3 regions of the Paenibacillus sp. 4624 genome follow, and region 1 is predicted to be linked to each of the others. Evidence: predicted binding sites of a transcription regulator. Region 1 holds the regulator's gene; each other region holds the start of a gene.

What was found. Region 1 encodes NrdR, which represses ribonucleotide reductase genes. Its sites were predicted from a motif close to AACACNATATATNGTGTT; they were not measured.
Region 2: a site for NrdR is predicted at 1,558-1,575, ahead of ABIE27_RS11795 (adenosylcobalamin-dependent ribonucleoside-diphosphate reductase). Genes of this name have one in related genera too.
Region 3: a site for NrdR is predicted at 1,556-1,573, ahead of ABIE27_RS06380 (anaerobic ribonucleoside triphosphate reductase). Genes of this name have one in related genera too.

Annotation. Positions count from the first base shown of each region.
Region 1 covers NZ_JBNDJR010000004.1:476,079-478,354, reverse strand. Annotated here, with positions in the region: gene coaE (dephospho-CoA kinase) at 1-54, shown strand, start outside; gene ABIE27_RS12585 (lytic transglycosylase domain-containing protein) at 51-614, shown strand; gene ABIE27_RS12580 (alpha/beta-type small acid-soluble spore protein) at 714-935, opposite strand; gene nrdR (transcriptional regulator NrdR) at 1,051-1,518, shown strand; tRNA gene ABIE27_RS12570 (tRNA-Ala) at 1,802-1,873, opposite strand.
Region 2 covers NZ_JBNDJR010000004.1:308,361-310,636, forward strand. Annotated here, with positions in the region: gene ABIE27_RS11795 (adenosylcobalamin-dependent ribonucleoside-diphosphate reductase) at 1-1,451, opposite strand, end outside; gene ABIE27_RS11800 (DEAD/DEAH box helicase) at 1,712-2,276, shown strand, end outside.
Region 3 covers NZ_JBNDJR010000002.1:454,106-456,381, forward strand. Annotated here, with positions in the region: gene ABIE27_RS06380 (anaerobic ribonucleoside triphosphate reductase) at 1-1,464, opposite strand, end outside; gene ABIE27_RS06385 (ATP-binding response regulator) at 1,921-2,276, shown strand, end outside.

The DNA of each region.
Region 1 (2,276 bases):
GCTCAGACGGAGAGGCAGCTTGAATCATTTTTAACGCATAAGGGTTTGTTATGAAAATACTGCGTAAAAAACGTGTACTGCTGATCATGTTTGTTTCCTTTGTACTGGTGTTATTTCTAAATACGAACTGGATGGCCTGGTTTTATCCGATTGAATACAAGGAAGAGATTCGGGCGCAATCCCAGAGTTATGAGGTTGATCCGTTTCTGATCGCTTCAATCATCAAGGTGGAGACCAATTTCAAAACGAGCAAAGAATCCAAGCGGGGTGCGATAGGGCTGATGCAGCTCATGCCGGATACGGCGAACTGGATTTTGGAACAAGCCAAAATTCCGGATACTTCGCTTGATGAATTAAAGCATGAACCTGAGCGAAACATACAGCTGGGCACATGGTACTTACGTAATCTCTCCGATCGGTTTAATGGCAACGAAATTGTGATGATTGCAGCCTATAATGCAGGACCGGGGAAGGTCAGCAGCTGGTTGAAAAATGGTGTGTGGGATGGCAAACTTGAAACGGTGAAAAATATTCCTTTTGGTGAGACACGCCACTATGTACAACGGGTTATTTACTATTATAATCAGTATGTGAAGATCTACGATACGTTCTAGAGCGATTGCTTGGAAAAAGATAAGGGAGAAGCACGGAGCAGACCGGTAGTGTACCGGCCGCCCCATGCTCCTCTGTGTAACGTATTACGATGCAGATAATTATTGGTATTGACCTGCCAATTGCTGTTCTGCAATTGTTACCAGACGCTTCGTGATGTATCCACCGATCGAACCGTTCTCGTAAGAAGTCATGTTACCTTGGTACCCATCTTGCGGGATGCTGATTCCGAGTTCTTGAGCTACTTCGTATTTCATTTGCTCCAGGGCTGCGGAAGCTTTAGTTACGACCAAGTTGTTGGAGTTACCGTTGCTTTGTGCCATTGCTGTTCACCTCCTCGCGGGTTGGTAAAAGTATTATGTGTCGCCGATGCGATTTTCATAACAAAATATGCTCAGGGAATATGTGGTAAAAAGTAAAAGTGGGAAGTGATCTAAGTTGAAATGTCCTTATTGTGGTTATCTGGGTACCAAAGTGCTGGATTCCAGACCAGCGAATGAATCCAAATCCATCCGTCGCCGACGCGAATGCGAGCAGTGCGCGAGAAGATTCACAACCTTTGAAATGATTGAAGAAACACCTTTGATTGTCATTAAGAAGGATGGCAGCCGGGAAGAATTCAGCCGTGACAAAATTCTGCGTGGATTGATCCGTGCGTGTGAGAAGCGTCCTGTCTCTGTAGAAACGCTGGAGATGATGGTATCTGAAGTGGAGAAGTCACTGCGTAACACAGCCGAAGCTGAAGTGGAAAGCCGCCAGATCGGCGAGCTTTTAATGGAACAGTTGTTTCCGGTGGATGAAGTGGCGTACGTGCGATTTGCTTCTGTGTACCGCCAGTTCAAAGACATCAACATGTTCATGAAAGAACTGAAATCGCTGCTGTCCAAAGAAGATCTGGAGGACTAAATGTAGTGGGAAAAGGAGAAGAGCAATCCGGAGCCGCATCTGGTATGTGCCGTATGTGCCCGTAACATGAATGTTCTTCTCCATAAGATTTTCGGTGCACGAAAACCCCTAACGAAAAACCAAATCTAAGTATTTGAAAAAACTACGCCTAAAGCAAGTTTTTTTCTAAATGGAACTCTACGTAGAGGGAGTAGGCAGTAGAACAGTCTCAATATTGGGGAATAAAAAACATTACATATTTAAATAAACAAAAGACCCTACATAAAATAGGGTCTTAAAACTATGGAGCGTAGGGGGGTCGAACCCCTGACCTCTTCGCTGCCAGCGAAGCGTTCTCCCACTGAACTAACGCCCCAAGACGAATACAAAAATTAATATATCACTTAAATATTAAGCAGTCAATGTTTGTTTTATCTTTCGTAGCACTGTTATATTTGCGAATGAAGCTGTTCGCCTACCGAAAGAGGATCTCCTATCTTGCTGTGTTCAATTATGCTAATATATGTGTAACTCATGGTAAGTTTTCCCTGTGTCAATGTAGTGTAGGGATCTTCATAAAATACAATCTCTCATTTACATAGAATTCTTAAAGCTACCTTTTTATCAACATAGATGTATTACAACAACAACTAATATATTAAACATGTAAATAAGCTAATGAGAATCTCCTTCTGAAAGGTTGATGTTATTTTGATTAGTCCTTATAACGAGTTATGGATGGATTGTGTAACTAATAATCTTATAGCTATGCTAGCTAG
Region 2 (2,276 bases), 170 kb from region 1:
GCACCTTTCTCCGCGGCAATCTCCGCTGAAGCCAGATAGGCTTCCTTTGCCACAAATCCATACAGTTTATCGAGAAAATCGAGCGATTCCAGACTGCCATATCGGATACGTAACTTGATCATCAGTTCAGCAAGTCCCATTGTGCCCAGCCCCACCCGGCGTTCACGCTGCTGGTTTAATCGATTTTCTTCAAAATGATACGGCGTCGCATCAATCACATTGTCCAGAAATCTTGCTGAAATTCGCGTCGTTTTCGCCAGCTCTTCCCATGCCACATCGTCGTTTGTTTCATCATAAAATTTGGATAGATTGATCGCCGACAAGTTACATACTCCCCAGCCTGGAAGGCCCTGTTCCCCGCAAGGATTTGTACAGATAATCGGATTAAAATACCAGCTGTTCGACATCTGGTTGTAGTACTCCATAAAAACCACACCAGGTTCGGCTGATTTCCAAGCAGATTCAATAATCGTATGCCATATATCACGTGCTTTGACGGTACGATATGGAATAACGTTATGGCCTGCCCCTTTCCATTTGGTCAGATCACCATCCCACTGCGTATCATAGTCCGGGTCACTGGTATCGGGAAAAACAAGCTCCCAATCACCGTCCTGCTTAACAGCCTCCATGAATGCATTGCTCACGCAAACGGACAGATTGGCATTAGTCACCTGCCCCATCGTTTGTTTAACCGTAATAAAATCCAGCACATCCGGATGCCAATCATTCATCATTAGCATCAGCGCGCCACGTCGGCTGCCGCCTTGTTCGATAAGCCCCGTCGTATAACTGAACAAACCGCCCCAGGATACCGACCCGCTGGACGAGCCGTTCACACCTTTCACCACCGCACGCCGCGGACGAAGGGAAGACAGATTGATGCCCACGCCACCGCCGCGAGCCATAATTTCGGTCATTTCGGTCAACGTCTTCATGATGCCGGCCCGGCTGTCTTGCGGAGAAGGAATGACATAACAGTTAAACAGCGTCAACTCATCACTGGCCCCAGCACCAGCAGCAATGCGGCCACCGGGAACCAGTTTCCAGTCATCCAGCACCGAGCGAAACTTCATCTCCCAAACAGCCTGTTGTTCAGGTGTCGATTCAACAGATGCCATCGCTTGGGCAAGACGATCCCACATCTCTTCCGGCGTTTTCTCTATCGTCAGTGTCAATTTCTCTACATTGGTCTCTATGATGATATCGCTACGTGTCCGTACTTTAACCTGTTGTCCCTGTCGTTCAACAATCTCGCCGACTTCCTTCACCGGAAACTTGGGATCATCCTTTGTTAATACAAGTACGACATCGCCGACTTTTGCATGATTTGAATCGGCGTCTTTCCATGCGTACCGATCCAGAAATATTTTCTCGCTGAGCCCTTCCAGCTTGTGCTTGTTCTCATGATGCTTCACTTGTTGGTTCGTTCCTGTATTGTTGGATGCCATCTCTGCAATCAACCTCCCCGAATAAACCATTCATTTCAAATCATATGCTGTCCCTGAAAATAATCCATGCCCATATACTACATGTAGTGATTTATAACTATTATATTACACTATATATTGATTTTCTATGTGATTTATTTCATAGATGTTCTGAAACAGGTTATGAACTTGCCTTCCTTCGTCCATACTATTACCTACGAATAACACGTCGTCTATATTTTTGAATGATTTATTTTACACAAGAACGGAGAGGAAGCATCATGAACCGGAAACATCCGCATCATCAGAATCAACCTGTAGCTGAGTTACCTGTTCCTCTTGAGTTTGATCGAAGCTGGCTGGATCAGCTTGAATCTCGTTTAGACAAAGGCGGGCCTTGGGGGGATTACCGACTCTTTCAGCTCGGTATTCAGGCAGAAGAAACGAATCTCATCCCGAACTTTGACGAAATTCAATGTCTGAAACATTTGCAGGATCTGACTCCACTTCCTCACCAGATGGATACGGCACGCAAAGTATTATTTGAAATGTCAGGCCGAGCCATTCTCGCCGACGAAGTAGGTCTGGGCAAAACGATTGAAGCCGGTCTGATTTTGAAAGAATATATGGTTCGTGGTCTTGTATCGAAAGTGTTAATTCTTGTACCCGCCTCGCTTGTATTGCAATGGGTACGTGAACTGAATTCCAAATTTGGCATCCCTGCAGTTGCGCAGAAAAAGGCTTATTCCTGGCAAAATGACGTCGTTGTGGCTTCCATGGACACTGCCAAGCGAGACCCGCACAAAGATATGCTGCTGAGTATGGACTATGACATGATCATCATTG
Region 3 (2,276 bases), on a different contig from region 1:
AACGTTCAGGTTATGCAACTCACTCATCCGATCACAGAACGCTCTCATCGTGCGAATCACATGCAGCGCCTCGCGATGCACATGCATATCTTGTCCATGATGGCGCCCATACATAGCAGTCATACATTCGGCGAGTCCGATAAATCCAAGAGACAACGTGCCGTGTTTCAACAGATCGGCAACCGGCTCATCCGGTTCCAGCTTCTCTCCGCCTTCCCATACCCCCTCACGCATCATGAAGTCCGATGATTTGGCAGGCTGTTTTTTCTGAATGGCATACCGATGAAGTAAACCATCCACAGCATTGTGCATGATTTTATCCAGAGCCACATAGAATCCTTCCCGATCCGCGACAGCCCGCTGATTTTGGCAAATGCCAAACCGAATCCCGAGCTTCACCAGATTGACGGTATTGAAGGACAGATTTCCTTTACCACTCTGCCGATTTCGTCCAAACCGATCCGCAAGGGTACGTGTGCGGCAGCCCATCGTCGCAATGATCGTGTCCGGGTCTTCCGGATGATAAAAAGGTAAATTAAACGTTGCATCCACATTGACAAAGTTAGGGTACATGCGCCGCGAAGAACAGGTTACCGCCAGGCGGAATAAGTCATAGTTCGGGTCGCCCTGGGCCTGATTAACCCCTTGCTTGCACTGAAAAATATGCTGTGGAAATACAGGCGTTTCCCCATGTCCAAGGCCACGAATCGTTGCTTCCAGCAGGGAGCGGGACACAAGACGACCCTCAGCTGATGTACACATGCCATAGTTCAGCGATGTAAAGGGAATCTGTCCGCCCGCCCGACTGCTCATCGTATTCAGGTTATGTATAAGAGATTCGGCAGCTTGTCCTGTTTCCAGCTCCGTCTCTTCATATGCAAAAGCAAATGCATGTGGGCAATGCTGCTTCGCTTCGGTGCTGTCCAGATGCAGCTGCTCGTCCGTGAGCAAAGCCTGTTCATTAAAAAGCCGCTGCCCTTTGCGGAAATGTTTTATGAATGAACGCTGCACATAAGGTGCGAGATCCCAGTCGATTTTGTTGGCAGATACGCCGCCGTACTGGCTGTTTTGCTGCGACTGAAAGATGATTGCGACCAGAGCCATCGCAGACATAATCGTCTGTGGTGTGCGAACCGATCCATTCCCCGTATTGAAGCCGGAAGCCAGCAATCGATCGAATGGAATAAAAATGCAGTTGGTTGTTCCGAGGGCATACTGATCCAGATCGTGCACATACAGATCGCCATTCTCCACCGCATCTGCAAGCGCTTCTGGCAATACATGACGCATGGCATGCCATTTGGCTGTCTCCGATCCGAGCCTGCTCATCTTGCCGCTGAAGGAATCTCCATTCAGATTTGCATTCTCCCTCAGCGTATCAGCGTCTTCTGCGCCAATAATACGTCTTCCCAGGTCAGATAACAGATCGGTTGCCGGTGGTGCGGCATGCTCTAGCATAGTCATGTAAACGTGCCTCCTAAATGATTTTTGAATAGATTATAATTGGATTAATATATGAGATATATACTACATGTAGATTGATATTATCCATTTATAAACTATATGTGGTTTTTTGGGTGTGATTATGATCACACCCCCTGTGAGGAAGAAGAGCGTCTTCCGGGATTTGGCGCGGGTTTAAGGTTCCCAAATTTCAAACAGAGGCGTATAATTTCTACTTACCCTGCAAGTATAAACTTACAAGACAGATATCGTGGATCGAAGCGTTTTTTCAGATCTGTTCGGTGAGAAAAGAGGTTACAGGCACCAGGATGATTCTCTTGTACTTCTGTGGTGTTAAACATATAAGTATAGTTTGTGACAATCGTTCGGATTCCCCGGCAGACCCCTGCATGTGAATTAACATTCTGATCGGTGAATTTAATATAGCAGCCAAGACAAACAAAGAGGGGTTGGATCATGGGGACGGTAGAAGGCGTTAACCAAGGCTTCTATGAAAATATTGAAGAAGCAGCGTCCCACATTGTGGACGTATTAAGTGGCATATTAAGAGTGAATACCATCTTCGTAGCTACGAATGATGGAGTGACCAATTTCATTCTGGAAGCCTTCAACCGCAAGGAAGAATTGATTGTCAAAGGGACTGCACTTCCGTTTATGGAATCTTACTGCAGCCTGGTCTTGAGAGACAATAACAGTGTCGTCACCATTTCGGAGACCACCGGGCATTCTGTGACACGATTAATGGATGTCACGGGTGGACTGGGAAATCGATTTTTCGTGGGAGTACCTATTGTACGTAGAACAGGTGAAGC